Regions from separate parts of the Streptomyces sp. NPDC093097 genome, predicted to be linked through region 1. Evidence: riboswitches for the same ligand, from Rfam matches in the RefSeq annotation. Region 1 holds a riboswitch; each other region holds the start of a gene.

The links. A riboswitch is a leader RNA that binds a small molecule or an ion and turns the genes downstream of it on or off. The one in region 1 is predicted to bind cobalamin.
Region 2: linked by a shared signal. The riboswitch ahead of metE (5-methyltetrahydropteroyltriglutamate--homocysteine S-methyltransferase) and the one ahead of ACIQE0_RS05560 (prenyltransferase/squalene oxidase repeat-containing protein) in region 1 are both predicted to bind cobalamin.
Region 3: linked by a shared signal. The riboswitch ahead of ACIQE0_RS11875 (CoA-acylating methylmalonate-semialdehyde dehydrogenase) and the one ahead of ACIQE0_RS05560 (prenyltransferase/squalene oxidase repeat-containing protein) in region 1 are both predicted to bind cobalamin.
Region 4: linked by a shared signal. The riboswitch ahead of ACIQE0_RS33920 (ABC transporter substrate-binding protein) and the one ahead of ACIQE0_RS05560 (prenyltransferase/squalene oxidase repeat-containing protein) in region 1 are both predicted to bind cobalamin.

What each region holds. Positions count from the first base shown of each region.
Region 1 is NZ_JBIVOW010000003.1:23,565-30,575, reverse strand. Features, by position in the region: gene ACIQE0_RS05575 (ABC transporter ATP-binding protein) at 1-450, opposite strand, end outside; gene ACIQE0_RS05570 (CbiQ family ECF transporter T component) at 447-1,640, opposite strand; gene ACIQE0_RS05565 (SCO2322 family protein) at 1,637-2,341, opposite strand; gene ACIQE0_RS05560 (prenyltransferase/squalene oxidase repeat-containing protein) at 2,338-3,657, opposite strand; cobalamin riboswitch at 3,842-3,982, opposite strand; gene ACIQE0_RS05555 (MBL fold metallo-hydrolase) at 4,134-5,186, opposite strand; gene ACIQE0_RS05550 (aldehyde dehydrogenase) at 5,466-6,917, shown strand; gene ACIQE0_RS05545 (ferredoxin) at 6,917-7,011, shown strand, end outside.
Region 2 is NZ_JBIVOW010000001.1:520,293-527,303, reverse strand. Features, by position in the region: gene ACIQE0_RS02150 (chitinase) at 347-1,405, shown strand; gene ACIQE0_RS02145 (LysR family transcriptional regulator substrate-binding protein) at 1,444-2,259, opposite strand; gene ACIQE0_RS02140 (DUF5997 family protein) at 2,330-2,716, shown strand; gene ACIQE0_RS02135 (thiol-disulfide oxidoreductase DCC family protein) at 2,805-3,209, shown strand; gene ACIQE0_RS02130 (metal-dependent hydrolase) at 3,657-4,358, opposite strand; cobalamin riboswitch at 4,690-4,908, shown strand; gene metE (5-methyltetrahydropteroyltriglutamate--homocysteine S-methyltransferase) at 5,067-7,011, shown strand, end outside.
Region 3 is NZ_JBIVOW010000005.1:376,371-383,381, reverse strand. Features, by position in the region: gene ACIQE0_RS11895 (MmgE/PrpD family protein) at 1-998, opposite strand, end outside; gene ACIQE0_RS11890 (short-chain fatty acyl-CoA regulator family protein) at 1,234-2,682, shown strand; gene crcB (fluoride efflux transporter CrcB) at 2,767-3,141, opposite strand; gene ACIQE0_RS11880 (fluoride efflux transporter FluC) at 3,236-3,727, opposite strand; cobalamin riboswitch at 3,986-4,118, shown strand; gene ACIQE0_RS11875 (CoA-acylating methylmalonate-semialdehyde dehydrogenase) at 4,337-5,836, shown strand; gene ACIQE0_RS11870 (acyl-CoA dehydrogenase family protein) at 5,842-6,990, shown strand; gene ACIQE0_RS11865 (enoyl-CoA hydratase/isomerase family protein) at 6,987-7,011, shown strand, end outside.
Region 4 is NZ_JBIVOW010000028.1:11,397-18,407, reverse strand. Features, by position in the region: gene ACIQE0_RS33930 (ABC transporter ATP-binding protein) at 577-1,341, opposite strand; gene ACIQE0_RS33925 (FecCD family ABC transporter permease) at 1,338-2,357, opposite strand; gene ACIQE0_RS33920 (ABC transporter substrate-binding protein) at 2,354-3,340, opposite strand; cobalamin riboswitch at 3,377-3,549, opposite strand; gene ACIQE0_RS33915 (ferric iron reductase) at 3,578-4,288, shown strand; gene ACIQE0_RS33910 (cold shock domain-containing protein) at 4,453-4,662, opposite strand; gene tpx (thiol peroxidase) at 4,869-5,369, shown strand; gene ACIQE0_RS33900 (helix-turn-helix transcriptional regulator) at 5,442-6,299, opposite strand; gene ACIQE0_RS33895 (MBL fold metallo-hydrolase) at 6,433-7,011, shown strand, end outside.

The sequences.
Region 1 (7,011 bases):
CACCCGCTGCATCTGCCCGCCCGACAGCGTGCCGATCGCCCGGTCCCGCAGCTCGGCCAGGCCCAGCAGGTCCAGCGTCTCCTCGACCCGGCGCCGCATCACGTCCGGCGCCAGCCCCAGCGACTCCATGCCGTACGCCAGCTCGTCCTCGACGGTGTCGGTGACGAAGTGCGCCAGCGGGTCCTGGCCCACCGTCCCGACCACATCGGCCAGTTCACGCGGCGGATGGGTACGGGTGTCCCGCCCGTCGACCGTCACCCGGCCGTGCAGGGTGCCGCCGGTGAAGTGCGGCACCAGCCCGCACACGGCGTTGAGCAGGGTAGACTTGCCGACCCCCGACGGACCGACGAGGAGGCACAACTCCCCCTCGGCCACGGTCAGATCCACCCCTTGGACGGCCGGTTCGCCGGCCTCCCCGTAGGTGACCGAGACCTGCTCGAAGCGGATCATCGGGCGTGCTCCTTCGTCAACGGATCGGGATCGGGACCGCGGCGGGCCCCCAAGCGGCGGGCCGGCCGGCCGCCCGGCGCCGGATCGCCGGCCCGCGCCGGCGCCGCGCCCGGTCCGGGAGCCGGTGCGGCCACCGCGGGCACCAGTCCCACCAGCACCGACAGCGCCGGCCACAGCGGCAGTACCGGCGCGGTCAACGGCACCGCCGGCGGATGCAGCGCGTCCGGCGCATAGCCGTTCGCCGCGATCATCAGCGCCGCGACGGCCACCCCCGAACCGGCCACCCACCAGGCCCGCGCCCCCCAGGGCTCGGGCCGGTAGCGGGTGCGCACCGACCGGCGGCCGCCCAGCCACAACCCGGCCAGCGCCGCCGCCAGTCCGGCCGCGAGTAGCGGCAGCCCGTAGCCGCCACCGGCGTCCCCGAGCAGTCCGTATGTGCCCGCGCACACCCCGAGCAGCCCGCCCAGCGTCAGCACCGACGTCAGCCGCCGCACCGCGGGCGGCACCTGCGCCGTCCGGCCGTAGCCCCGGGCGTCCATGGCGGCGGCCAGCGCCACCGAACGCTCCAGTGCGCCCTCCAGCACCGGCACCCCGACCTGCAACAGGGCCTTCGCCCCACGGTCCGGACGGCCGCGCAGCCGGCGCGCCGCGCGCAGCCGCTGCACATCCGCCACCAGGTTCGGTGCGAACGTCATGGCGACCACCACCGCCACGCCCGCCTCATACAGCGCACCGGGCAGCGACTTCAGCAGCCGTGCCGGGTTGGCCAGCGCATTGGCCGCCCCCACACAGATCAGCAACGCGGCCAGCTTCCCCCCGTCGTAGAGCGCGAAGAGCATCCCCTCCGCGGTCACCCGGCCGCCGATCCGCACCCCCTTCGCCCAGTCCGGAAGCGGGAGTTCCGGCAGCGTCACCAGGGTGTGCGTCCCCGGGATCGGCGAACCCAGCACAAACGCGAACACCAGCCGGATGCCCAGCACCACCAGCCCCAGCTTGACGAACGCCCCGTACGACCGGGCCCACGGCGCATCCGTCCGCCGCACCGCCACGACATAGCCGGCCACTCCCACCAGCAGCCCCAGCAGCAGCGGGTTGGTGGTGCGCGAGGCGGCCGTGGCCAGGCCGAGCGCCCACACCCACCAGGCGCCGGCGTGCAGTGCCGTACCGCGGGTGGCCCGCGGGACGCTCATCCGCGCCGCCGGCGTGCCTGCCACACCCCGGCCGCGCCCAGCACCACCACGACACCGATCCCGGCGACCAGCCCGGCCGACGGCCCTCCGCCGCCCGGCGCGTCCGCCGCTCCGCTCCCGGGCTTCTCCTCGCTCCCGGACGTCGCCTTCGCGCCGTCGACCTGCTCCGCGCAGCCCGACCGCGGATAGCCCGCGATCCCGCACAGCAGCGCACTGGCGTCGTACCGCAGCGGCTTCGCCACCGCCGCCAGCGCCTCGCCGGCCGGGGCGTCCGCCGGCACCCGGGCGCAGGCGGTCCGCTGCGCCGGCGGGTGCTCACCCGACGGCGCGTCCGCCGCGCCACCGAAGTCGATCACCACACCGATCCGCTTGGCGCCGGCCCGGGCGGGGGTCCGGTCGCACAGCGCGCCGAAGTCCGGGGCGGTGCGCGGGGTGGCGGCCTTGGCGGAGTCCGCGCTCACCGTGAAGCGGAAACCCACCACGGCGCCGTCGGCCGGCCGTGCGGTGCCGGGTCCCTCCGTGGCGTACGCCCACGCGCCGGCCTTGCCGCCGGCCGCGGCCGGCCCGCCGTCCCAGAACGACCAGTACCGGTACTCCTGCGCCTGCGCGGGCCCGGCCCCGAGGCCGGCCACCGCGCCCGCCAGCACCAGCGCCCCGACGGCCCGCCGCAGCCCGCGGCGCCCCGTGCGGTTCCGCCTCACAGCGCGGTCTTGCTCTTGTTGCGGCCGCTGATCAGGAAGCCGGCGCCGGCGCCGATGGCCAGCCCGATGCCGATCACCCACCACACGCCGATGCCGCCGTCGGCGCCGCTGTCCCGGGCGTCCTTCTCGGCGGCCGACGACGGCGCGCCGCTGCCGGCCGGCTTGGGCCCGGTGGCGTCGAGCGCGGCCACCAGGTCGGTGCCGCCGAAGGCGCGCGGGTCGGCGCCGGTGGCATGCGCGGCGAAGATCAGCTGGGCGTAGGCCGCCGGGCCGCCCTGCTTCGCCCAGTCCGCGGCGTTCTTCTCCAGCCACGCCAGCGGCTTCTGCGCGGCCGCACCGTGCGAACCGGCCGCCAGCGCGACCACCGCATCGGCGGTGTTGCCGACGTCCGGCTGGTCCTCGGCACCGGGCATCGCGGACTTCAGATGCTGCCCGCCGGCGTCCAGCTGCCCGACCAGCCAGCCGGCGCCGGCGTCCGCGACGGCGTTCCGGTCGTCCGCGCCGTCCTCGCCCTTCTCGCAGCTCAGCGGCTTGATCGCGCGGTCCGCCGACTTCCCGGCGGGCGCCACGACGAAGCCCTTGCCCAGCGCGCCGGTGACCGCGGCGGCGGTCGCGTCGGCGTTCGCCGCGGCGTTCTTCAGCTGGAAGGTGAACGCCCCGCGCTCGCCCTCCTTCGCCTCGCACCCCAGCCGGAACCCCAGCAACGCGTCGTACGGCGACTTGCCGCCCTGCGCCGTCACCGACTCCGGCTTCTCGCCCGCCGCGGCGAGCGCGCCGATCACCACGGCCGTGGAGTTGGCGTCACTGACCTCGCCGCCCTGGCCGCCGGGCATCGAGCTCCAGCCGCCGTCCTTGTGCTGCACGGACGTAAGCCACCGCACGGCCTTCTGCACGGCCTCGCCGTGCCCGCCGACCGCGGCCAGCGCCTGCACCGCGGCGGCGGTCTGGTTGGTGTCCCGCAGGGTGCCGGCCTCGCACGCCGTGCCCGGATCGGCCCGGTACGCCGTAAACGCCCCGTCGGCGCACTGCTGCCCCGCCAGCCAGTCCACGGCGGACGCCGCCGGCCGCACCCCCACCGTGTGCTGCGCCAGCAGCGCCGTCGACTGCCGCCACACGCCGTCGTACTGCGGGTCCTTGCTGCCGTACAGCCCCTTGGGGAGCTGCTTTCCGGTCGCCGGGCCGGCGGCGTACGCGGCGGGCGCTGCGGCGGTGGCCAGCACGGCGGCACTCGCCATGGCGGCCAGCGCCGTGGCGGCGCGGCGCGGCCGGGGTGCGGCGGCGGGGTGCGGCTGCGGGGCGGGTGCCTGGGGGGCCATGCGGGCCATCGGATGGGTGCCTCTCGGGTCGGTCGGAGTCGCGGCGGCTACGAAGCCGAGCCGCGCTCGGGCGACCGTCCGCGCAGCACCTCGGGGGTGCTGTGCGGTGGCACCGGGCTCAGCTCCGTATACCTCGACGGTGCCGCGCACCGGCCGTCCGCGGGGGCGGCGGGTCCGGTGGCGGGAGCCTTGGTCGTGCCCCCTCGGGTGCTCCGGCTCATGCGGTCGCGTCGTCGCGCGGCCGCACTCACGGTTGCGGGTCAGCGCCGGATTTCCACCGGCTTCCCCCGATCGGGTACGGATGAAGTTGTCCCGCACACCTTAACGCTCCGCCTGCCGCCACCGGACGGCGTCGGGGGAACCCACCGGCCGACCAAGATCCCTTGACTGGGGCGGGTGCCGGAGGCATGGGCTGTCGGCGCCGGGAGGGGCCGGCGCGGCCTCGGCCTCCCTGCGGAGGTCCGGCGGAATACCCCCTAAACCGCCACGTAACGCACCGGGTCCGCCCCCGCCACCGGCTCCGCATGGCCCCGTTTGACCAGGTGGCGGAGGTGGGCCTCGGCCTCGGAGACGGCGATGGTGCGGGAGGCGTGCGGAATCTGCTCCCAGGGGCGGTTCCACTGCATGGACGTGGCGAGCTGCCAGGCGGTGAGCGGTTCGTGGAGCAGCGCGCGGAGGTCGGCAAGGCGCTCCTCGTGGTGGGCGAGCAGCTCCCGGACGCGGGCGGCCGCGTCCGGGAAGGCGTACTGGTGCGCCGGCAGCACCTCCGCCGGCGCGAGGCGGGCGATGCGCGCGAGGGAGTCGAGGTAGTCGCCGAGCGGGTCGCCCCGGTCGAGCAGGTCGGGCGCCTCCTCGTCGGGGTCCTCGTAGAGCCCGATGTGCGGGGTGATGCCGGGGAGGAGGTGGTCCCCGGAGAAGAGCCGGCCGAAGCCCGGGCGGCCGTCGGCGACGGGGTGGGTCTCCTCCAGGTGGAGGCAGACGTGCCCGGGGGTGTGGCCCGGTGTCCAGATCGCGCGGATCCGGCGGCCGGGGAGGTCCAGGAGCTCGCCGGGGGCGATGTCCCGGTCGGGCAGCGCGGGTTGCCGCCCGGCCGAGGTCCGTCCGCGCCGGGCGGCCCGTAAGGGGGCGAGGTGCTGCTCCGGCGCCCCGGCCGCGGTGAGCTTGGCGACGAGGTAGTCGAGCCACTGGCCCGGTACCGCCTCGCGGGTGCGCCGGACCAGCGCGGTGTCCGCGGCGTGCAGGGCGATCCAGGCGCCGGAGGTCTCCCGCACCGTCGCGGAGAGGCCGTGGTGGTCGGGATGGTGGTGGGTGATCACCACGCCGTGGATGTCGGCGGGGGCGAAGCCGCAGGCGGTGATGCCGGCGGTGAGGGTGTCCCAGGAGTCCGGGTCGTCCCAGCCGGTGTCGATGAGCACCGGACCGCGGTCGGTCTCCAGGAGGTGGACGAGGGTGTGGCCGAGGGGGTTGTCCGGTATCGGGACGGCGATGCTCCACACCCCGCCCCGGTGGTCGATCACCTGCGGTGCCATCGGTCCCGCCCCCTCCCGCGCCGTCGTCGGCTCAACTGTAGGGGAATGCGCGGAAACGAGAACCTGTTTCACGCGGGCCCCAACCCTTCTTGGTGCGTGCGGAGTTGGGATTATCGGCCGCGCAGCGGATTTCGTGGCGCGGTGGCGCGGGTCCCGCGGCAAGGGGCCGTGGACTCCGCGGCGGCGAACTGGTATCAGTTCTGGAAAGCGACTTCTGATGAAGCGTCAGAAATGCTTCCGGACGTCGGAGACCGTCGAGACCGTCGGGAGGCGGCAGCGATGAGCGACCTCGTCGAGTACGGAAAGCTCTATATAGGCGGTGAGTTGGTCGACCCGGCCGGCCCGGACACCATCGAGGTCGTCTCGCCGCACACCGAACGGGTCATCGGCCGGGTGCCGCACGCCGCGCGGGCCGACGTCGACCGGGCGGTGGCGGCGGCCCGCGCGTCCTTCGAGGCCGGGGTGTGGGCGAACGCGCCGCTGGCGGAGCGGATCGCCGTGGTGGGCCGGATCAAGGACGCGTTCGCGGTGCGCAGCGAGGAGTTCGCGCGGGTCATCGGCGCGCAGAACGGGACGCCGGTCACCGCGGGCGTCATGGTGCAGTCGCTGGCCGCGATGCTGGTCTGGGACGCGGCGCTCACGGTGGCGCGGGAGTTCGTGTTCGAGGAGCGGCGGGCCGGGGTGCTGGGGCCGCTGCTGGTGCGCCGGGAGCCGGTGGGTGTGGTCGCGGCCGTGGTGCCGTGGAACGTCCCGCAGTTCACCGCGGCCGCCAAGCTCGCGCCGGCGCTGCTGGCCGGGTGCTCGGTGGTGCTGAAGGTCTCGCCGGAGACGCCGTTGGACGCGTATCTGCTCGCCGAGATCGCCTCGGAGGCGGGGCTGCCGGAGGGGGTGCTGTCGATCCTGCCGGCCGACCGGGAGGTGAGCGAGTACCTGGTCGGGCACCCGGACGTGGACAAGGTGTCGTTCACCGGGTCGGTGGCGGCGGGGAAGCGGGTGATGGAGGTCGCGGCCCGCAACCTCACACGCGTCACGCTGGAGTTGGGCGGCAAGTCCGCCGCGGTGATCCTCCCGGACGCGGATCTGGACGCGGCGGTCGCCGGGATCACGCCGTTCGCCTGGATGATCAACGGGCAGGCGTGCGTGGCGCAGACCCGGATCCTGGCTCCGCGCAGCCGCTACGACGAGATCGCCGAGCGGTTCGCGGCGGCGGCGGGGGCGCTGACCGTCGGCGACCCGCTGGACCCGGCCACCGAGATCGGCCCGCTGGTCGCCCGGCGTCAGCAGCAACGGTCCCTGGACTACATCGCGTTGGGGCAGAAGGAGGGCGCCGCGCTGCTGGCCGGCGGCGGGCGGCCGGCGGGGCAGCCGACGGGGTGGTACGTCGAGCCCACGCTCTTCGGCGAGGTCGACAACGGGATGCGGATCGCCCGTGAGGAGATCTTCGGTCCGGTGATCTGCCTGCTGCCGTACGGGGACGAGGAGGAGGCGGTGCGGATCGCAGGCGACTCCGAGTACGGGCTGTCCGGGTCGGTGTGGACCGCGGACACCGAGCACGGCGTCGAGATCGCCCGGCGGGTGCGGACCGGGACGTACTCGGTGAACACCTTCAGCATCGACATGCTCGGGCCGTTCGGCGGCTACAAGAACTCCGGTATCGGGCGGGAGTTCGGGCCCGAGGGATTCGGCGCCTACCTGGAGCACAAGATGATCCACCTGCCGGCGGGTGCGTGATGGCGGAGCGCTGGCGGGTGGCGGTGGACCGGCGGGTCTGCATCGGCTCGGGGCTGTGCGCCGGGACCGCGCCGGAGCGGTTCCGGCTGGACGC
Region 2 (7,011 bases), on a different contig from region 1:
TTCCACCCCCGTTGTGCCGTGCGGCGGTTCGCCTCCCGAACGGTCCCGACGGCCTCTTCAGGCAGCACAGCATAGGCCCCATCGGAACGGCGGCCCATGGCCTCGACAGCACTCACAGGTGGCGGGAAGAAGAGGCGCCCCGTCCGCGCCCCCGCAGACGGGCGGCCTCCCGAGCCCGCCGCACCCACCCCCCGGACACCTGAGCCAGCGGCCCGGTACCCCCCTCGTCCCCCAACTCCCGCCCCTCCCCAGCCCATTGACGAAAGGTATGGACCAATCTACGGTGTGCGCACCACCCCCCGATTCCCCGCCACTGACACCCCATCAGGGCGCGAAGGGAGCCAGCGTGACCGGTCGGACAGCGCGTCTGCTGAGAACGGGCCTGGCGGCCGCCTGCCTGCTGCCGATGCTGGGCGCCGCGGCCCCCGCCACCGCCGCGCCCCGCGGCGACACCTGCGCCGTCAAACCCAAACCCGCCGGCAAGGTCCTCCAGGGGTACTGGGAGAACTGGGACGGCGCGGCGAACGGCGTGCACCCGCCGTTCGGTTGGACGCCGATCACCGATCCGCAGATCGGCGCCCACGGCTACAACGTCCTCAACGCGGCGTTCCCCGTCATCAGCTCGGACGGCACCGCCCTCTGGGAGGACGGTATGGACGCGTCGGTGAAGGTGGCGACCCCGGCCGAGATGTGCCAGGCCAAGAGCGCCGGCGCCACGATCCTGATGTCCATCGGCGGCGCGACGGCCGGTATCGACCTCAACTCCAGTGCCGTGGCGGACCGTTTCGTGGCGACGATCGTGCCGATCCTGAAGAAGTACAACTTCGACGGCATCGACATCGACATCGAGACCGGCCTGTCCGGCAGCGGCGACATCAACCAGCTCTCGCCCTCGCAGAGCAACCTGATCCGCATCATCGACGGCATCCTCGACCAGATGCCCGCCGGCTTCGGCCTCACGATGGCCCCCGAGACCGCCTATGTCACCGGCGGCAGCGTCACCTACGGCTCGATCTGGGGCGCATACCTGCCGATCATCAAGAAGTACGCCGACAACGGCCGCCTGTGGTGGCTGAACATGCAGTACTACAACGGCAGCATGTACGGGTGCTCGGGCGACTCCTACGAGGCCGGCACGGTCGAGGGCTTCACCGAGCAGACCGACTGCCTCGACAAGGGCCTGACCGTCCAGGGCACCACGATCAAGGTCCCCTACGACAAACAGGTCCCGGGCCTGCCCGCCCAGCCCGGCGCGGGCGGCGGCTACCTGTCCCCGGACCAGGTGAGCCAGGCGTGGAACACCTACCGCAACGGCCTGAAGGGCCTGATGACCTGGTCGCTGAACTGGGACGGCGCCAAGGGCTGGACCTTCGGCGACAACGTCAGGGCCGCCCAGGGGCGGTGAGGGGCGGGCCCAGCGACGGGAGGCCCTTCGGACACGTCCTAGGACCGTCGGCGCGGCCCCCCGCGCCGGCCGCCGCCCTTGGTGCCGCCGGTCGCCCGCCGCGCGGGGCGCCCGCCCGTCCGCCCGGCAGCGGACTTCCCACCGGCGGACTTCCCGGCCGCGGGCTTCGCACCGGCCGTCTTCCCCCGCGCCGCGCCGCCCCGGGCACCGGACGCCTTCTCCTTGGCCTCCGCGGGCTCGGCGCGACGGCCCCGGCTGCTGTTCACGGTCCGTCCGCGGACGATCCCGATGAAGTCCTCCACCTGGTCGGTGGTCCGGTCCTCGCGCCACGACAGTGCGACCCGGGACTGGGGGGTGCCGGTGATCGGCCGGTAGGTCAGGTCCCGCCGGTGGTACAGCCGGGCCAGCGACTGCGGGACGACCAGCAGCCCGATCCCCGCCGCGACCAGCTCGATCGCGTCCTCGGTCGTGGCCGGGCGCTCGAACGCGGGCCGGCCCGGCGGGCGCTCCCACTCCAGGACGTCGTCGAGCGGGTGCAGCACGATCTCGTCGGCGAGGTCGTCCACGGAGACCTCCTCGAACGCGGCCACGAGGTGGTCCTTCGGGACGACGACCACCGTCTCCTCGGTGTAGAGCGGGATCGCGCTCAGGTCCGTCCGGTCGACCGGCAGCCGCAGGAAACCGGCGTCGGCGCGCTCGCCGCGCAGTTCCCCGGCGGCCTCGGCGGCCGACACCTGGAGCAGGGCGAGGGGGACGTCCGGCAGGCGCTCGTTCCAGATCCGCACCCACTTGGCGGGTGTCACTCCCGGTACATACGCGAGCCGGAACGAAGGGGATGCTTCCGAACCTGTCACCCCGCCAGGCTACCCGCCGTGGCCGGAGGCCGTGGTCAGCGGAGGTGCGCACGCTCGATACCCTGGACCCATGAAGTCGCACCAGACCGCCCAGACGATGAAGCCCGCCACCGCGGCGAAGAAACTGGGTGTGTACCTCGAGGCCACCCCCGCAGAGTTCCAGGAGGGCGTGGTCTCGCGCAGCGAGCTGAACACGCTCCAGACGGATCCGCCCGAGTGGCTGCGCGAGCTGCGGCGCAACGGCCCGCACCCCCGCCCGGTGGTCGCGGCGAAGCTGGGTGTGTCCATCTCCGGCCTGGCCCGCGGCGGGATCACCGAGGCCCTCACCACGGCGCAGATCGAGGCGCTGAAGACGGACAACCCCGAGTGGCTGCAGAAGGAGCGCGCCACCCAGGCCGACGTCCGCAAGGAGACGGCCCGCCTGAAGGAGAAGAAGCGCGCCCAGGACGAGGCGTAAGCGCACCGTCACGCTCGGCGGCGGCCCGTCCGGGGCCCCGCCGGCGCCGGCGCGCGACACGGTCCGCAACGACCCGGAAGAGGGCTACATGACGACCGCCAGGACCGCGCCGGTACTCGTCTACGACGGCGACTGCGGCTTCTGCACCACCTGTGTGCGATACGCCGAGCGGCATCTGCGGCCCCGCTGCACGATCACCGCCTGGCAAGACGCCGACCTCGACGCGCTCGGCGTGACCGAGCAGCGCGCCCTGCACGAGGTCCTGTGGATCACCCCGTCAGGAGTGGTCCACGGCGGCGCCCAGGCCGTCGCCAAGCTGCTGCTGAACGCGGGCGGCCCCTGGTCCGTCGCCGGGGCCGTGCTCACCCTCCCCCCGGTGCGCTGGCCGGCCCACGCCGTCTACCGCCTCATCGCGCACAACCGCCATCGCATGCCGGGCGGCACCCCGGCCTGCGCCCTGCCGGCCAACGGCCGCCCCGGCCCGGGCCGTTGAGAGACCGCCGGGGGCACCGCCGGCGCCCTCGGCCCAGGCCCTCCCACCCGCCAGGTCCTGCCCCGCACCCCCGTAGCGGGCCAGGACCTGGCGGGTCGTCCCACGGCTCGCCCCGGTTCTCCGGGCCGAGCCGATCCCTTCTCACGACCGTACGAGACAGGTCCGCGGCATCCGGCCCTCGGCCTCCGGGAGGCGAGCGGCACCAGGGGGACGGCTGACAGCATGCCTGGCCGCGCCGCCGACCGTCGTTAGCCCACGATCGACACGTGCTGCGCAATGCGTCCACTGATCGACTCGGCGACTCGTCGACGGCCGGAACCCGCCGGCAGCGTCCGGCATCGGCCGTTCATGACACCAGGCCCTGCCGTCGCCCTCCCTCCGGGCGCCGGAAGGAAGTGCGACGACAGGGCCTGGGCTGGGAAGCGGGGCTCTGGGGCTGGCCGGGGTCTAACTGAAGGAGTCCGGCGACAAGGCCGTGAACCAGAGCAGGGCGACGGTGGCGACGCCCATGATCGGGGTCAGTATCTCCGTCTCCAGCTTGTTGCCGCTGTGCTTGATGATGACGATCTCGTAGCGCTTCCTCAGAGGCCACAGCCACGGGGCGCCCATCTTCGTGATGGAGTCCCCCAGCAGATGGGCCAGGCAGCCGAGCCCGATGGCGTACGGCAGCCAACCGGGCGCCGACGGGATGAACTTGGCGATGACGCCGGTGCCGATGCCGGCCATCGCGACGATCGTGGCCCAGGCGGAGAAGCCGTGGCCGGGCGGGCAGAGATTGAGCGCGCGCACGGCGAGGGCCAGCAGGAAGAAGGTCATCCCGAGGGTGAAGGGCCGCCCCAGGTACTCCACACCGGCCCAGCTGCCGACGGTCATCAGGGCCACGAAGAACAGCGAGTGGGTGGCATGGCGGTGGCCGCCGGAGGCCCAGGCCACGAAGCGGCACAGGGTCTTGGACACCGGGCCGAGGAAGTTGGCGATGGTGCCGTCGTGGTGGTCCAGGTCGGGCAGCAGCGCGGCACCGGCGCACAGCACCGTGCCCATCAGGATCTCCTGGGGCTGGAGATGCGTGTGCATCAGCAGCGGGGGCAGAAACGGTGTGGTGCCTGCGAAGAGCAGTGCCCCGCTCATCGCATGCGAATGGCCCATCATGGTGCGTCGTCCTCCCCGTACGTGGCACGCCCTCGACGTGCCCCAACCTCGGCGGAGACGGTATCAGCGCGATCGCCGCAACTGCGCCGCAGGAGGGGCGATCCGCAACCCCTCGTTCCTGGAGGTGCTGATGAGGCATCCGCTCAGCTCGTGGTTCCTGACGCCCAGCCACCGGCCTTCGCTCCTCCCCCAGTTCAGGACCGGTGGAGCCGGCATCGCCCTCATCGACGATCCGACCGTCCCGCCGGAAAGAGCGGCAATCCGGAAGAAACAGGGGGAAGGGAAGATCCACATCATGGACGGAACCCTGCGCGCCGCGGCCGGGCCCCGTAGAGTGAGCGGTGCAGCTGGTTCGCCCCGTCCGCCAGGCGGGAGCGTCGCAAGAGGGAACCCGGTGGGAATCCGGGACTGCCCCGCAGCGGTGAGCGGGAACGACCGCCGTCATACGCACTGGGCCCGACCGGGTCTGGGAAGCGACGGCCAGTAGGTGTCCTCCTTCAGGAGGGCGCGCCCGCGAGTCCGAAGACCTGCCAACTGCCCGTGCGCGGACGACCCGTGCGCGGACATCCCGGTGACCTCGAGGGCGGGTCGGCGTACATACCAGTCGGGTGACCGCGCCGTGCGAGGTCCGTCCGTCCGGTGCGTCACCCTTCGCGTCCTCGTCCCGTCCCCGGGATCTCAGGGATTCATCTCGCGAAGGAGATCTCCGTGAACGCCAAGCCCGCAGCCGCGGCAGCACGGGCCACCGTGTACGGCTACCCCCGCCAGGGCCGCCACCGGGAACTGAAGAAGGCCATCGAGGGCTACTGGAAGGGCCGCGTCACCGCGGACGCCCTGCGCGCCACCGCCGCGGAACTGCGCCGCGGCACCTGGCAGGAGCTGGCGGAAGCCGGCATCGGCGAGGTCCCCACCGGCGACTTCTCGTACTACGACCACGTCCTGGACGCCAGCGTCATGGTCGGTGCGATCCCCGAGCGCCATCGCGCGGCCGTCGCCGCCGACCCCCTGGACGGCTACTTCGCCATGGCGCGCGGCACCCAGGACGCCGCGCCGCTGGAAATGACCAAGTGGTTCGACACCAACTACCACTATCTCGTGCCCGAGTTGGGTCCGGACACCGTCTTCGCCCCCGACTCCACCAAGCAGGTCGCCGAGCTCAAGGAGGCCCTCGCCCTGGGCCTGACGGCCCGGCCGGTCCTCGTCGGACCGGTCACCTACCTCCTGCTGTCCAAGCCCGCCCCCGGCGTGGCCGCCGACTTCGAGCCGCTGACGCTCCTCGACCGGCTGCTGCCGGTGTACGCCGAGGTCCTCGCCGACCTGCGCGCGGCGGGCGCGGAGTGGGTGCAGCTCGACGAGCCGGCCCTTGTCCAGGACCGCACCCCGGCCGAACTGGCCGCCGCCGAACGCGCCTACCGCGCCCTGGGCGCCCTCACCGACCGGCCGAAGCTGCTGGTCGCCTCCTATTTCGACCGGCTCGGCGACGCCCTCCCGGTACTGGCCAAGGCCCCGGTCGACGGGCTCGCGCTGGACTTCACCGAGGCCGCGGCCGCCAACCTCGACGCCCTCGCCGCGGCCGGCGGCCTGCCCGGCAAGCGCCTGGTCGCCGGCGTCGTCAACGGCCGCAACATCTGGGTCAACGACCTGGGCCACTCCCTCGCCACCCTCGGCACCCTTCTCGGCCTGGCCGACCAGGTCGACGTGGCCGCCTCCTGCTCCCTGCTGCACGTCCCGCTCGACGCGACGGCCGAACGGGACATCGCACCGGAGATCCGGCGCTGGCTCGCCTTCGCCCGCCAGAAGACCGCCGAGCTCGCCGCCCTCGCCAAGGGCCTCACCCACGGCACCGGCGCCATCGCCGCCGAACTCGCGGCCAACCGCGCCGACTTGGTATCCCGGGCCGCTTCCCCGATCACCCACGACCCGGCCGTACGGGGACGCACCGCGGCCGTCACCGACGCCGACTCCCGCCGCTCCCACCCCTACGCCGAGCGGACCGCCGCCCAACGCGCCCACCTCGGCCTGCCGTTGCTGCCGACCACCACCATCGGCTCCTTCCCGCAGACCGACGAGCTCCGGGCCGCCCGCGCCGACCTGCGCGCCGGCCGCATCGACACCGCCGCCTACGAGGACCGCATCAAGGACGAGATCCAGCACGTCATCTCCTTCCAGGAGAAGACCGGCCTGGACGTCCTGGTGCACGGCGAGCCCGAACGCAACGACATGGTCCAGTACTTCGCCGAGCAGCTCACCGGCTACCTCGCCACCCGGCACGGCTGGGTCCAGTCCTACGGCACCCGCTACGTCCGCCCGCCGATCCTGGCCGGCGACCTCTCCCGCCCCGCGCCCATGACCGTCCGCTGGACGACCTACGCCCAGTCCCTCACCAGCCGCCCCGTCAAGGGCATGCTCACCGGCCCCGTCACCATGCTGGCCTGGTCCTTCGTCCGCGACGACCAGCCCCTGGCCGAGACCGCCCGCCAGGTCGCCCTCGCCCTCCGCGACGAGGTGACCGACCTGGAGGCCGCCGGCACCTCCGTCATCCAGGTCGACGAGCCCGCGCTCCGGGAGACCCTGCCGCTGCGCACCGCCGACCGCCCCGCCTACCTGGCCTGGGCCACCGAGGCCTTCCGCCTCACCACCGGCGGGGTGCGGC
Region 3 (7,011 bases), on a different contig from region 1:
GGGTCGTTCGCCCCGGAGCCGATCACGTGGTGGGTGTGGTGGCTGGTGTGCAGGACGATGGACCGCACCCGCTGAAGGGGGCCGGTCTTCTCCCGCAGTCGGCGCGCGAGATCGATGATCGCCTGGGCCTGGTACTCGGCGGAGTGCTCCTTGGTGTAGGTGTCGAGGATCGCGCGGCGCGGCTCGCCGGGCTCGGGGAGCAGCACGGTGTAGTCGGCGTCGGGACCGTCCAACATCCAGGCCAGGAAGCCGTCCTCGCCCTCGTAGATCGGGGAGGGGGAGGTCTCGCCGCGCATGGCCCGGTCGACGGCCTCGATGGCGGCCTTGCCGGCGAAGGCGGGCGCGTACGCCTTCCAGCTGGAGATCTCGCCCTTGCGGGACTGGCGGGTCGCGGTGGTGGTGTGCACCGCCTGCTGTACGGCCTGGTAGACGGTCTCCGTCGGCAGCCGCAGCAGGGCGCCCAGACCGCAGGCGGTGGCCGCGCTGAGGTGGGCGACGTGGTCGATGCGGTGGGCGTGCAGGCAGATGCCCTTGACCAGGGCGACGTGGATCTCGTACGCGGCGACGGCGGCGCGCAGCAGGTCGGCGCCGGTGCGGCCGGTGTGCTGGGCGACGGCGAGCAGGGGCGGGATGTTGTCGCCGGGGTGGGAGTAGTCGGCGGCCAGGTAGGTGTCGTGGAAGTCCAGCTCGCGGACCGCGGTGCCGTTCGCCCAGGCGGCCCACTCCGGGGAGACGCGGGTGCGGGTGCCGAAGACCGAGGCGCCGGGGGAGGCGCCGGGGTGCGCGGTGGCCTGGGCGCGGGCGACGGCGACCGGTCGGCGCAGCAGGGAGGCGACGGCGACCGAGGCGTTGTCGATGACGCGGTTGACGGCCATGCCGGCGCTGTCGGCGTCCAGTTCCTCGGTGCCGGTCGCCACCGCCGCGAGCTTCCAGGCGAGCTGGTCCTCGCGGGGGAGCCGGTCGGCGCTGGGGTGGACACGGACGTGGTGCTCGATCACGGGACTCCTCGTGGAGGTCGGGTGGTCCTGGCGAGTGCTGACGTGATCGAGACTCCCCGCGCGGCTCTGCTCGCGCCACCCCGCCAAGCTGCGGATTCCCTACGGTCCGGGGCTGTGAATCTGCGAATGTTGCGAATTGTGCGGATGCTATGTTCGCAAGGTACTGCCGCTGCGGGGCCGCGCGGTAGCACCCGGCGGCACCGGTTCCCGCGGTCCCGCGACGAGGAGGTGGGCGATGGCCCGTCGACCGGCCGACCGCAAGGTCTACGCGCATGCCAAGCTGCGCCGCCTGCGTCGCGAGCACGGCATGAACCAGGTCGACCTGGCACGCGCCCTGGGCATCTCCACCAGCTACGCCAACCAGATCGAGCAGAGCCAGCGCCCGCTGACCGCACCGGTGCTGCTGCGGATCGCGGAGGTCTTCGGCGTCGACGCGGAGTTCTTCTCCGACGCCGAGGAGGACCGGCTCGCCGCCGACCTGCGGGCCGCCCTCGCCGACGAGGCGTGCGGGGTGCCGCTGCCCGCCGCCGAGGAGATCACCGAAGCCGCCCGCGACCACCCGGAGGTGGCCCGCGCGCTGGTCTCCCTCCACCGCCGCTACCGCGACACCGCCGAACAGGCCGCCGCCCTCGGGGCCCCCGGCGCGCACGACGGCCTGCTGCCCGCGACCGAGCCGCACGACGAGGTCCGGGACTTCTTCTACACCCACCACAACCACTTCGAGCCCCTGGACACCGAGGCCGAGCGCGCGGCCGAGAGCATGGGACTGCGGCCGGGCCGGTCCGCCGACCCGCTCACCGCCCGCCTCGCCGAGCGGAGCGGCGTCCGGGTGGTGCAGACGGCGCCGGGCCGTGCCGCCGACGCCCGGCGGTACGACCCCGACACCGGTCTGCTGTTCCTCTCCCCCTGGCTCAGCGACGGCCAGCGCGCCTTCCAACTCGCCACCCAGCTCGCCCTGTTGGAGCACGGCCCACTGCTTGACCAACTCGCCGCCAGCGCCGTGGAGTTGACCTCGCCGGAGTCCGTGGCGCTGGCCCGCATCGGCCTGGCCAACTACTTCGCCGGTGCCCTCCTCATGCCGTACACCGCCTTCCTCGCCGCGGCCGAGGGCGTGCGCTACGACATCGAGCTGCTCTCCGCGCGCTTCGGCGTCGGCTTCGAGACCGTCTGCCACCGCCTGAGCACCCTCCAACGCACCGGTCGCCGGGGCGTCCCCTTCTCCTTCCTCCGCGTCGACCGGGCCGGCAACATCTCCAAACGCCAGTCGGCGACCGACTTCCACTTCTCCCGCCTCGGTGGCACCTGCCCGCTGTGGACGGTGTACGAGGCGTTCTCGGCGCCCGGCCGGATACTGCCCCAGGTCGCCGAAATGCCCGACGGCAAGCGGTACTTCTGGATCGCGCGGACCCTCACCCGCGGCGGTTTCGGCCACCACGCCCCGCGCGCCGAGTTCGCCATCGCGCTCGGCTGCGAACTGCGCCACGCCCACCGCCTCGTCTACGCCGAGGGCATCGCCCTGGACGACCCCCGCGCCGCCACCCCCATCGGCCTGGGCTGCCGCATCTGCGAACGCCGCGACTGCGCACAGCGGGCCCGCCCCCCGGCCGGCGGCCGCCTGGCCATCGACCCGGACCGCCGCACCTATGTGCCCTACCCGGTGGAGTCGGGGACCCCCCTCGGCTGAACCTCCGCGCTCCCGGGCACGACAAGGCCCCAGGGCGCGACCCGATGCCCTGGGGCCGTTCGCCAGAAGGGGGAGCGGATCGCGCTATCCCCAGATCGCCTGCGCCAGCGCGGCCCCGATGAAGGCCGCTCCGAGGCCGGCGGTGATGCTGCCCACGACGTTGGCCGCGGCGAAGAGCCGCGCGCCGTCCTCGGTCAGGCGCAGCGTCTCGTAGGAGAACGTCGAGTAGGTCGTCAGGGCCCCGCACAGCCCGGCGCCGACGAGCAGTTGCACATGAGGGGATGCCGCTCCGGCGGCCACCGCACCGGTGACCAGCCCGAGGATCAGGCTGCCGAGGACGTTGATGGTGAAGGTCCCCCAGGGGAAGACGGTGTCGTGGCGGCGCTGGACGGCCCGGTCGGTCAGATACCTCAGGGGGGCGCCGATCATCGCGCCTATGAGGACGAGGGCCCAGTTCACGCCGTGGTCTCCTGCTGGTCGGTGGTGCGGTCGGCCCGGACCCCGTCGCGGGTCGCCGGTGCCTGGTCCATGAGTGCGCTGCGGTTCCGCCCGGTCATCGCGTCCGCCACCCGATCACGCGCCGGGTCAGCGCGGCGGCGAGCCACACCGCCGCCAGCGCGGACAGGGCGGTCAGGACCAGGTAGGCCAGCGCGGCGCCGGCGCGGTGCTGCTTGACCAGCAGCTGGATGTCCACCACGTACGTGGAGAACGTCGTGAAGCCGCCGAGGACGCCGGTGCCGAAGAAGGGCCGGACCAGTCGGTGCGCCGACCAGGCGTCGGTGATGACGACCATGAACACGCCGATCACGGCGCAGCCGAGGACGTTGATGCCCACGGTGGTCCAGGGGAAGGCGCCGGGGGCGGTGGGCCACGTCAGGGAGGCTCCGTAGCGGGCGGCGGCGCCCAGGGCCCCGCCGACGGAGACCGCGCCGATCACCGGCCACTGATCCGTGGGCGAAGGGCGCCGCGCACGGCGCAGGCGGTCCAACGGTCCGGTGCCTGGGGCGACGGATTCCGCAAGAGCCTCGGTCCGAGGGGGTTCCACGCGCACTTCTCCTACTCGCCGGCACCCCGGAAAAGGGTGCGCCTGATCGCAAGTAGGGACCGTTGGCGGCACATGGTGCTGCGGTTCGGGTACGGCGGGCCCCACCGCCGTCACGGCGCCGAGGGACGGTGGCCGTGGGTGCCCAGCGTAGCGCCTGGCGGGTGGGGCTCCAACACGGACAGCGATGTGCGGTTACGTGGTGGGGGTGGACTTACTAGGACGTCCAACTATATGTTCGGGGGCAAGGCCCGCGGTGCAGGGAAGCCGGTGCGATTCCGGCGCGGTCCCGCCACTGTGACCGGGGAATGCGCTCCCCGAACGAGACCGGCCACTGACGGAGAGTCCGTCGGGAAGGCCGGGGAGCGTGTGCTGATCCGGGAGTCAGGATACCGGCCGCGGGGTGTTCCGTGTTGTCCACGAGGATGGAGCAGACACGCATGGCACCGGTATGCACCCGCGCTCCCGACCGGCGAATCCGACGGGCGCCGAGCGGCGACCTCTGACGGTGGCCCAGCCCTGCGTATCCCGCGCCGCCCGCCCGCGCCGTTTCGGCGTCCGTGCGGGCCGGTGCGCCATCCCCGGATCTCACCTGACGGAGAGCAGGCATTCATGGTCCGTGAACTGGCACATTTCATCGGCGGCAAGCACACCCCGGGCACCTCGGGGATCTATGGCGATGTGTACGACCCCAACACCGGCGCGGTCCAGGCCCGCGTCCCGCTCGCAGGCCGCGCAGAGACCGAGGCGGCGATCGCCGACGCCGCCGAGGCCCAGCGCGCCTGGGGCGAGTGGAACCCGCAGCGCCGTGCGCGGGTGATGATGAAGTTCCTCCAACTGGTCGACGGGGAACGGGAGTCGCTGGCCCGGCTGCTGTCGTCCGAGCACGGCAAGACGGTCGCCGACGCCCACGGTGACCTGCAACGCGGCCTGGAAGTGGTGGAGTTCGCCGCCGGGATTCCGCACCTGCTCAAGGGCGAGTTCACCGACAACGCCGGCACCGGCATCGATGTGCACTCACTGCGCAGCCCGATCGGCGTCACCGCCGGCATCACCCCGTTCAACTTCCCCGCGATGATCCCGCTGTGGAAGGCCGCGCCCGCCCTCGCCTGCGGCAACTCCTTCGTCCTCAAGCCCTCCGAGCGCGACCCCTCCGTGCCGCTGCGGCTGGCCGAACTGTTCCTGGAGGCAGGGCTTCCGCCGGGCGTCTTCAACGTCGTCAACGGCGGCAAGGAAGCGGTCGACACCCTGCTGTCCGATTCCCGGGTCGGTGCGCTGGGCTTCGTCGGCTCCACCCCGATCGCGGCGCACATCTACGCCACCGCCGCCGCGCACGGCAAGCGGGCGCAGTGCTTCGGCGGCGCCAAGAACCACATGATCGTGATGCCGGACGCCGACCTCGACCAGGCCGTCGACGCGCTGATCGGGGCGGGTTACGGCTCGGCGGGGGAGCGCTGCATGGCGATCTCCGTGGCCGTGCCGGTCGGCGAGGCCACCGCCGACGCCCTGGTGGAGCGCCTGAAGGAGCGCATCGGGAAGCTGCGCATCGGCCGCAGCGACGACCCCGAGGCCGACTTCGGACCGCTGGTCAGCCGGGACGCCCTCGACCGGGTGCGCCGCTATGTCGACATCGGGGTCAACGAGGGCGCCGAACTCGTCGTGGACGGCCGCGGGTTCACCCTCGACGGCCACGAGAACGGCTTCTTCGCCGGCCCCTCGCTCTTCGACCGCGTCGCCACCCAGATGCGGGTCTACCGGGAGGAGATCTTCGGTCCCGTGCTGTGCGTCGTGCGGGCCGCGAACTACGAGGAGGCGCTGCGGCTGCCCAGCGCGCACCCGTACGGCAACGGCGTGGCGATCTTCACGCGGGACGGGGACACCGCCCGCGACTTCACCCGCCGGGTGAACACCGGCATGGTCGGCGTGAACGTGCCCATTCCGGTACCGGTCGCCTACCACACCTTCGGCGGCTGGAAGCGCTCCGGTTTCGGCGACCTGGGCCAGCACGGGCCGGACGCGATCCGCTTCTACACCCGCACCAAGACCGTCACCTCGCGCTGGCCCTCCGGGGCCAAGGAGGGCGCGAGCTTCACCATCCCGACCATGGGGTGAGCGCCATGACCACCACCATGCTCACGGAGGACCAACTCGCCCTCGTCGAGGCGACGCTCGACTTCACCCAGGACCATCTCACCCCGCACGCCGTGGAGTGGGACCAGACCAAGCACTTCCCGACCGACGTCCTGCGCAAGGCCGCGGGGCTCGGCCTGGGCGGGATCTATGTGCGCGAGGAGAGCGGCGGCAGCGGGCTCGGCCGCACCGACGGCGCGCTGATCATCGAGACCCTGGCCTCCGGCTGCCCGTCCATCGCCGGCTTCGTCTCCATCCACAACATGGTCGCCTGGATGATCGACCACTACGGCGACGCCGCCCAGCGCGAGCGGTGGTTGCCCAGGCTGTGTGCCATGGAGGACCTGGGCAGTTACTGCCTGACCGAACCGGGCGCCGGCTCGGACGCCGCCGCCCTGCGCACCCGTGCCCTGCGCGACGGCGACCACTACGTCCTCACCGGCGTCAAACAGTTCATCTCGGGCGCCGGGGCCTCCCAGGTCTACGTCGTCATGGCGCGCACCGGCGACGACGGCCCGCGCGGCATCTCCGCCTTCCTTGTCGACAGGGACGACCCCGGGCTGTCCTTCGGCCCCAACGAGAAGAAGATGGGCTGGAACGCCCAGCCGACCCGCCAGGTGATCCTCGACCAGGTGCGGGTGCCCGCCGACCGGCTGCTCGGCGGGGAGGGCGCGGGCTTCCGCATCGCCATGCACGGGCTGAACGGCGGCCGGCTCGGGATCGCCGCCTGCTCCCTCGGCGGCGCCCGCGCCGCACTCGACCGCAGCCTGGTCCACCTCGCCGACCGCGAGGCGTTCGGCCGGCGGCTGCTGGACGCGCAGGCGCTGCAGTTCCGGCTCGCCGACATGGCGACCGAACTCACCGCGGCCCGCGCCCTGGTCCACCAGGCCGCCCAGGCCCTGGACCGCGGTGACCCGCAGGCACCGCAGCTGTGCGCGATGGCCAAGCAGTTCGCCACCGACACCGGCTACTCCGTCGCCGACCGCGCCCTGCAACTCCACGGCGGTTACGGATACTTGACCGACTACGGCATCGAGAAGATCGTCCGCGATCTGCGAGTCCACCAGATCCTGGAAGGAACCAACGAGATCATGCGCGTCATCGTCGCCCGCGGCCTGACGGAGGCACTGCGGTGACCCAGACCGACGAGCCCGTCC
Region 4 (7,011 bases), on a different contig from region 1:
TGGGGCGGACGCCGGTCGTTGAAGGGCGCGCCTGCCTGTATCCCGGTGGGCGGTGGTCAAGTGCACAGGGCGGAGGCGGTGTTGGGGAGGGATGTCTTCGGTTCGGGTGGTTGCGCAGGAGCGGTTGACGGGTTCCTTGGTCATCATGGCGACCGGAAGTGGTGTGCCCGCGAGGGTGTCGGGGGCCGCGAGCGCCTCGGTGTGCGGCCGGTGGGTGGGTGTCACGCGGGTGTCGCCGTCGGCCCGTCGGGGTCCCGGAGCTTCCGTGGTGCGGCCGGCCCGGCGCGGTTCCATGGCCCTGGCCTTGCTGATCGTGCGGGGCGGGCGCGGGGAGCCGCGGATGTCGGGGAGGACGCCGTACTCGGTCTCCGGCTCGGCCGGGGGCGGCGCGGCCGGCGGTGCGGAGGAAGGTCGGAGATCATGGCGCGTTCGCGGCCTCCGTCTGTGACGTCAACGGTGACGGCTGCGACGGGCGGGGCGGGCGGGGCCGGGCCCGGGCGGCGGACCCGTCGCGTCGACCGCGGTGTTCGGGTCTGCGCCCGGGGCGTAGGCGGGTGCCGGGGCGCGGCCCGGCCGTCAGGGCAGGATGACGATGTTGGGCTTCCCCTTCCCCGGGTGCAGGGTGACTTCCGTGCGCACCCCGTAGACCTCGGCGATCAACTCCTCGGTCAGCACGGTCTGCGGCGGGCCGTCGGCGAGCAGCCGCCCTTCGTCCAGGACGCAGACGCGGTCGCAGAACATCGCGGCGAGGTTGAGGTCGTGCACCGCGACGACGGCGGTGACGCCGAGGGTGCGGACCAGTCGCAGGGCGTCGAGTTGGTGGCGCAGATCGAGGTGGTTGGTCGGTTCGTCGAGCACCATGACCGATGGCTGCTGGGCCAGTGCCCGGGCGATCAGCACCCGTTGCCGCTCGCCGCCGGAGAGCCGGTCGAAGCGGCGTTCCGCCAGGTCGGCCACGTCCAGGGCGGCCAGCGCGGCGTCGACGGCCGCCGTGTCGTCCCGGCGGTCGGCCTGGAACGCGCGCCGGTAGGGGGCGCGTCCCATGGCCGCCACGTCACGGGCGGTCAGGCCGAAGTCGGGGGGCATCTCCTGGAGCACCGCGGCGAGCGTGCGGGCGACCTGGCGGGCCGGTAGGCGCCGGATGTCCGTGCCGTCGAGCAGTACGCGGCCGGAACTCGGCCGCAGGGCCCGGTAGCAGGTGCGCAGCAGCGTCGACTTGCCGGCGCCGTTCGGGCCGACCAGGCCGACCACCTCGCCCGGCCCGGCCCGCAGGGAGACGTCGTCGACCAGGGTGCGGCCGGCGGTGACGACGGTCACCGAGTCGATGTGCAGTTCGCTCATGCCAGCCCCTTGCGGTACATCAGCCACAGGAAGGTGGGACCGCCGACCAGGGCGGTGACGATGCCCACGGGTATCTCCTCGGGGCGGATCACCATGCGGGCGAGCAGGTCCGCGCCGATCAGGAAGACCGCGCCGAGCAGTGCGGCGACGGGCAGGGCGCGTCGGTGGTTGGCGCCGACCAGCAGGCGGGTGATGTGCGGCATCATCAGGCCGACGAAGCCGATCGCGCCACTGACCGCCACCATGACGCCGGTCAGCAGGGCGCAGAGCACGAACAGCAGGGCCCGGAAGCGGCCGACGTCCAGGCCCAGTGCGGCCGCGGCCTCGTCGCCGGCCAGCAGCACGTTGAGGTGCCTGGCCGTGCCCAGCAGGACGACCGTTCCGAGGAGTACCGCGGCGGCCGGTAGCCACAGGGCGTCCCAGCCGGTGCCGCCCAGGCCGCCGAGCATCCACTGCAATGCGGACTGGGCCTTCTGCGGTTGGTCGGAGGTCACGATCAGGAGGCTGCCCACGGCCGACAGGACCTGGCCGGTGGCGACGCCGGCGAGGATCAGCCGGACCGTGGTCATCCGGCCGCCGGCCCGCGCCAGGGCGTAGACGACCAGGAGGGCGGCCAGTCCGCCCAGGAACGCGGCGGCGGAGACCGAGTAGTGCCCGAACACGGTGACGCCGCAGACCACCACCAGTACGGCGCCGACGCCGGCGCCGGAGGAGACGCCGAGCAGTCCCGGATCGGCGAGCGGATTGCGGACCAGGGCCTGGAGCGCCATGCCGCAGACAGCCAGTCCGGCGCCGATCGTTGCGCCGAGCAGCACCCGGGGCAGTCGGACGCCGATCACGATGGTCTCCCGGACCCGTGGCCAGTCGGCGTCGACCAGGGACGGTGCGAGCCGGTGGGCCAGGATGCGCCAGACCTCGTCGGGCGGGACCGCGACCGAGCCGAGCGCGACCGCGCAGGTGGCCACCGCCAGCAGCAGGAGGGCCAGTGCGGCGACCACCGCCGCGTACCGAGTCACCTGAAGGAACCGGGATGCAGCTGCCGGGCCAGCGCCGCGACCGCGGACGGCACCCGTACGCCCAACACCGTCGAGCTCAGCGGCAGTACGGCGAAGCGTCGGTGGCGGATGGCGGGCACGTCCTGGAGGGCCGGCTGGGACAGCAGGAAGTCCTTCTTGGCGGAGACCGGCGTCTCGCCGTAGTCGTAGATCACGATCACGTCGGGGGCGCGCTGGGCGACCTGCTCGAAGGAGACCTTGCCGAAGCTCTTGTCGAGGTCGGCGAAGACGTTGCGGCCGCCGGCGCGCCTGATCATGTCGTTGCCGATGCCGGCGCCGCCGGCGGTGAACGCGGTCTGCTCCCCGCTGTCGTAGACGAACGCCTTGACCGGTGCGGTGCCGGCCAGTCGGGAGGTGACGCCGTCCAGGGTGCGGTGCAGGGAGGCGAGGAGTTTCCTGGCCCGGTCCTCGACCCCGAAGATCCGGCCGATGGTGAGGATTTCGCGGTCGTCGGTGGCCTGGGTCACCGGTCCCTGGGGGCAGCTCTCGATGCTGAGGTGGGTGTTGATGCCGTTGTCGCCGAGCGTGCCGCGGCCGCGGCCCTGGGACTGGTCGAAGGCGGAGGCGAAACCGCCGTAGACGAAGTCGGGTTCGGCGGAGAGCAGTGTCTCCTCGGAGGGGTACCGCTTGGCCAGTACCTTGACGCCCTTGTAGGCGTCCCGGTATTGGGGCAGGACGGCGTCGTCGAGGTAGGCGGTGCCGACCATGGACTTCTGCAGTCCCAGCGCCAGCATGATCTCCGTGGCGTGCTGGTTGAGCGTCACCGCCCGGGTGGGCGGGCGCTGGTAGGTGGTGGTGACGCCGCAGTTGTGCACGGTGTACGGGAAGCCCTTGGCGGCGTGGGCCGGCGGGGTCGGGCCGGAGGTGGGGGCGGCGGAGCCGCAACCGGCCACCAGCGGCAGGCAGAGGGCTGCGACCAGCCCGGGAAGCACGCGTATGCGCATGACGAAGGGTGAATCCTCTCACCGGAACCGGGCCGGAGCGGGGGTACGGCAGTGGGCCAGTCTCCTGACTCCCGGATCGACGTTCCCCTCGGCCTTCCCGCCTTGCGGCCGTGGCCTTGCGTGAGGTTCGCTCCCCGGTCACAGTGGCGCGACCGTGCCGGAATTGCACCGGCTTCCTGGCATCCGCAAACATCCTAATGGGTCGCTTTTCCACCGCGTGTGGCAGGATGCCCGGCCATGGCTGCCTCCCCGGACACCGACCGCGCCCTGCGGCTTGTTCCCCAACTGGCCGGTTTCGGTCGCTTCTTCGACGTCGGGATCGGAGCGGTCCCGGCCGGAGCCCGTCCGTGGACCGAGCTGGCGAGCGACCCGGCCGCGCTCGCCGGTCGGATCGACGGCGTCGCCCGGCGTCTCGCCCCGGTGGAACGGCGGGTGGCCGCCTCCGTGATGTTCCAGGGGCTGACGGCGCGGGTCTGGTCCCCGCTGATCGGCGCGCACCTCTGCCACGGCGTCCTGCTCGACCTCACCCCCGGCGCACTGCACTGGCTCCCCGCGCCGGGCGGCGCCGTGCCGCTGCACTGTGCCCGCCCCGTTGTGCACCGCGAGGCCGCGCCGGCTGCGGTGTACGAACGGGGGCGGGAGCTGCTGGAGCCGGTCGCGACGGCGCTGCGGGCCCTGCTGCCGATCTCGCCGAGGGTGCTGTGGGGCAACTCCGCTTCCACGGTGGCCGAGGCGCTCGGGGCCGTCACCTCGGCCCGGCCCGAGCTGGCGGAGCGGGCCCGGGAGTTGGGCGAGGCGCTGACCGAGCGCGGCAGGCACGCGGGACTGGGCATCTGGGTCCCCGGCGCGGCACCGGCGAACCGGCGTTACCAGCGGCTGAGTTGCTGCCTCTACCACCGCAAGTCCGGCGTCGCGCCGTGCGGGGACTGCGTCCTGCGCAGCCGGTGATCCCGGGGCGGGGCGCCTGCCGGCCGCCTACCGGGGCGCGCTCTCGGCCCGGCCCCTCAGGGGGCCGGGGCCGCCGCTTGCGGACGGCGCCCGGGCCACCCCGGCTCCATGACGGGCCGGGGTGGCCGACGTGCAGGATCCCCGTGAGCAGGGAGATCGGTCAGCTAGTCGACGACCCGCACGTGCTCGGCCTGCAGCTCGTCCTCGTCGTCTCCGACCACCACATAGGTGACGCGGAGTCCTTCGGTGAGGAAGGTGCTGTCGCCCAGCGCCTCGCGCCTCACCCGCACCTCGCGGCCGTCGTCCCCCTGGACGTAGCCGTACCCCCTGGCCTGGTTGTACCACTTGACCCGGCCACTGATGCGGTCGCTCATTCCCGTTCCCTCCGCCGTCGTCCTCGTCCGCGGCCCCAGGAGCGCCGAGGGATCGGGCCCCGCACCGCGGTCACGACAGATGTACCCATCCCGCGCACGGTCCACAGCGGGAACGCGGTCCGGACGACTCCGGGCCCGGAGCACCCCCCGCGCGCTCGGTAAGATCGCAGGCATCGGCATACAGCACTCTCAGGAGGCGTTTTCTCATGGCGCAGGTCACGTTGAAGGGCAACCCCGTCACGGTCGGTGGCACCCTTCCCCAGCAGGGCACTACCGCACCGGCGTTCACGCTGGTCGGGGCGGGCCTGGCGGAGCGTTCCCTGAAGGACTTCGCCGGCAAGCGCAAGGTCCTCAGCATCTTCCCCAGCGTCGACACGCCCACGTGCGCGGCGTCCGTGCGCAAGTTCAACTCCGTGGCCAATGACCTCGCGGACACGGTCGTGCTGTGCATCTCCGCCGACCTGCCCTTCGCGCAGGCGCGGTTCTGCGGCTCCGAGGATCTGGAGAACGTCCACAACCTGTCCGTCTTCCGCAACCGGGAGTTCCTCGGCGAGTACGGCGTGGCGCTTGAGGACGGCCCGCTGGCCGGCCTCGCGGCCCGCGCCGTGATCGTGCTGGACGCCGACGACAAGGTCCTGCACGCGGAGCTGGTCCCGGAGATCTCCCAGGAGCCCGACTACGACGCCGCCCTCGCCGCCCTGAAGTAATTCGGCACCGGTCGAGAACGGCACCGGCCCCGCCCTCCGCGCCACCTCGGCGCGGGCGGTGGGGCCGCGTCGTCAGCGCGCCGGACGGGACGCGTGAGCGCGCAGCAGCCCGAGCGCGTCCGCCGAGCGGCTCCCCTCCTCCGTGGTGACCAGGATCAGGGACTGGCCCGGCGCACGGGCGAGCACGAGGACCTGCTGGGTGATCGTGAGTTCGCCGACCAGCGGATGGCGGAGCCGGTAGGCGTCCGCCTCGCACGGCCGGACCCGGTGGTCGTTCCACAGCGCGGTGAACTCGGGGCACCGGACGGAGAGTTCGCCGACCAGTGAGGCCAGGAGCGCGTCCTCGGGGTGGCGTCCGGCGACCTGCCGCAGATGGCCCACGACCGCTCGCGCCTTGCGGTCCCAGTCCGCGTACAGGTCCCTGTGGTGCGGGTCGAGGAACAGCATGCGGGTCAGGTTCGGCCGGTCGGCGGGGCGGTCGGGCGCGGAGGGGTCCAGGTGCCCGGCCAGCAGCGCGTGGCCGGGAGCGTTCCAGGCGAGCACGTCGGCTCGGCGGCCGAGGACGAGCGCCGGGGTGTGGCCGACCGACCGCAGCAGATCACGGGTCAGCCCGTCGGCGCGTTCGGCCGGAGGGCGGCGCAGGGGCCGGGGGCGCCGGGCGGCCAGCTCCCGTACGTGGGCGCGCTCGTGCTCGTCCAGCCGCAGGGCGGTGGCGAGCGCCGTCAGGACGCCGTCGGACGCGCGGACCGGCTGGTCCTGTTCCAGGCGGGTGTAGTACGAGACGCTGACGCCCGCCAGTTGCGCGACCTCTTCGCGCCGCAGTCCGGTCACCCGTCGCCGTCCCGGCAGTACCGGAAGGCCCACGTCCGCCGGCCGCAGCCGCGCCCGACGGGCCTGGAGGAACGCACCGAGGTGGAGGGAATCGGCCATGCCGCCGAGTATGCCCGCCACCCTCTCCACAAGCCTGCCTCTGTCATGCATAGGCACGACTCGGGACTGGTCCGCGCCGCGCCCCCACGTCAGATTGGCCGGGACCCCAGCGGACGACAGGACAGGATCTGCCATGCAGGACATCGTGCTCGGGAACGTCTCGATCACCCGGATCGTCGAGTTCCACGGACCGGTCGGACTGGCTCCGGCCGCGTTCCTCCCCGAGGTGCCGGAACGCGCGTGGCGGGAGCACGAGGCCTGGCTGGCACCGGACTTCGTCGACCCCGCAGCCGACGTCTGCGTCAATGCCGTCCAGACCTGGCTGCTGCGCAGCGAGGGCCGGACGATCCTCGTCGACACCGGGGCCGGCAACCACAAGGAACGCCCGTACTCGCCGATCTGGAGCCGTCTCGACACCGACTTCCTCGGTGCGCTCGCGCGGGCGGGCGTGCGGCCCGAGGACGTCGACCTGGTGATCAACACCCATCTGCACGTCGACCATGTCGGCTGGAACACCCGGCTCGACGGCCGGGCCTGGGTGCCGACCTTCCCCAACGCCACCTATCTGATGGCGCGGCGCGACTTCGACTTCTGGAACCCGGCCAACGGCCACACCCCCAGACTGGGGCGCGGCAACCAGAACGTCTTCGAGGACAGTGTGGCGCCGGTGCACGAGGCGGGCCAGACGCTGCTGTGGGACGACAGCCACACC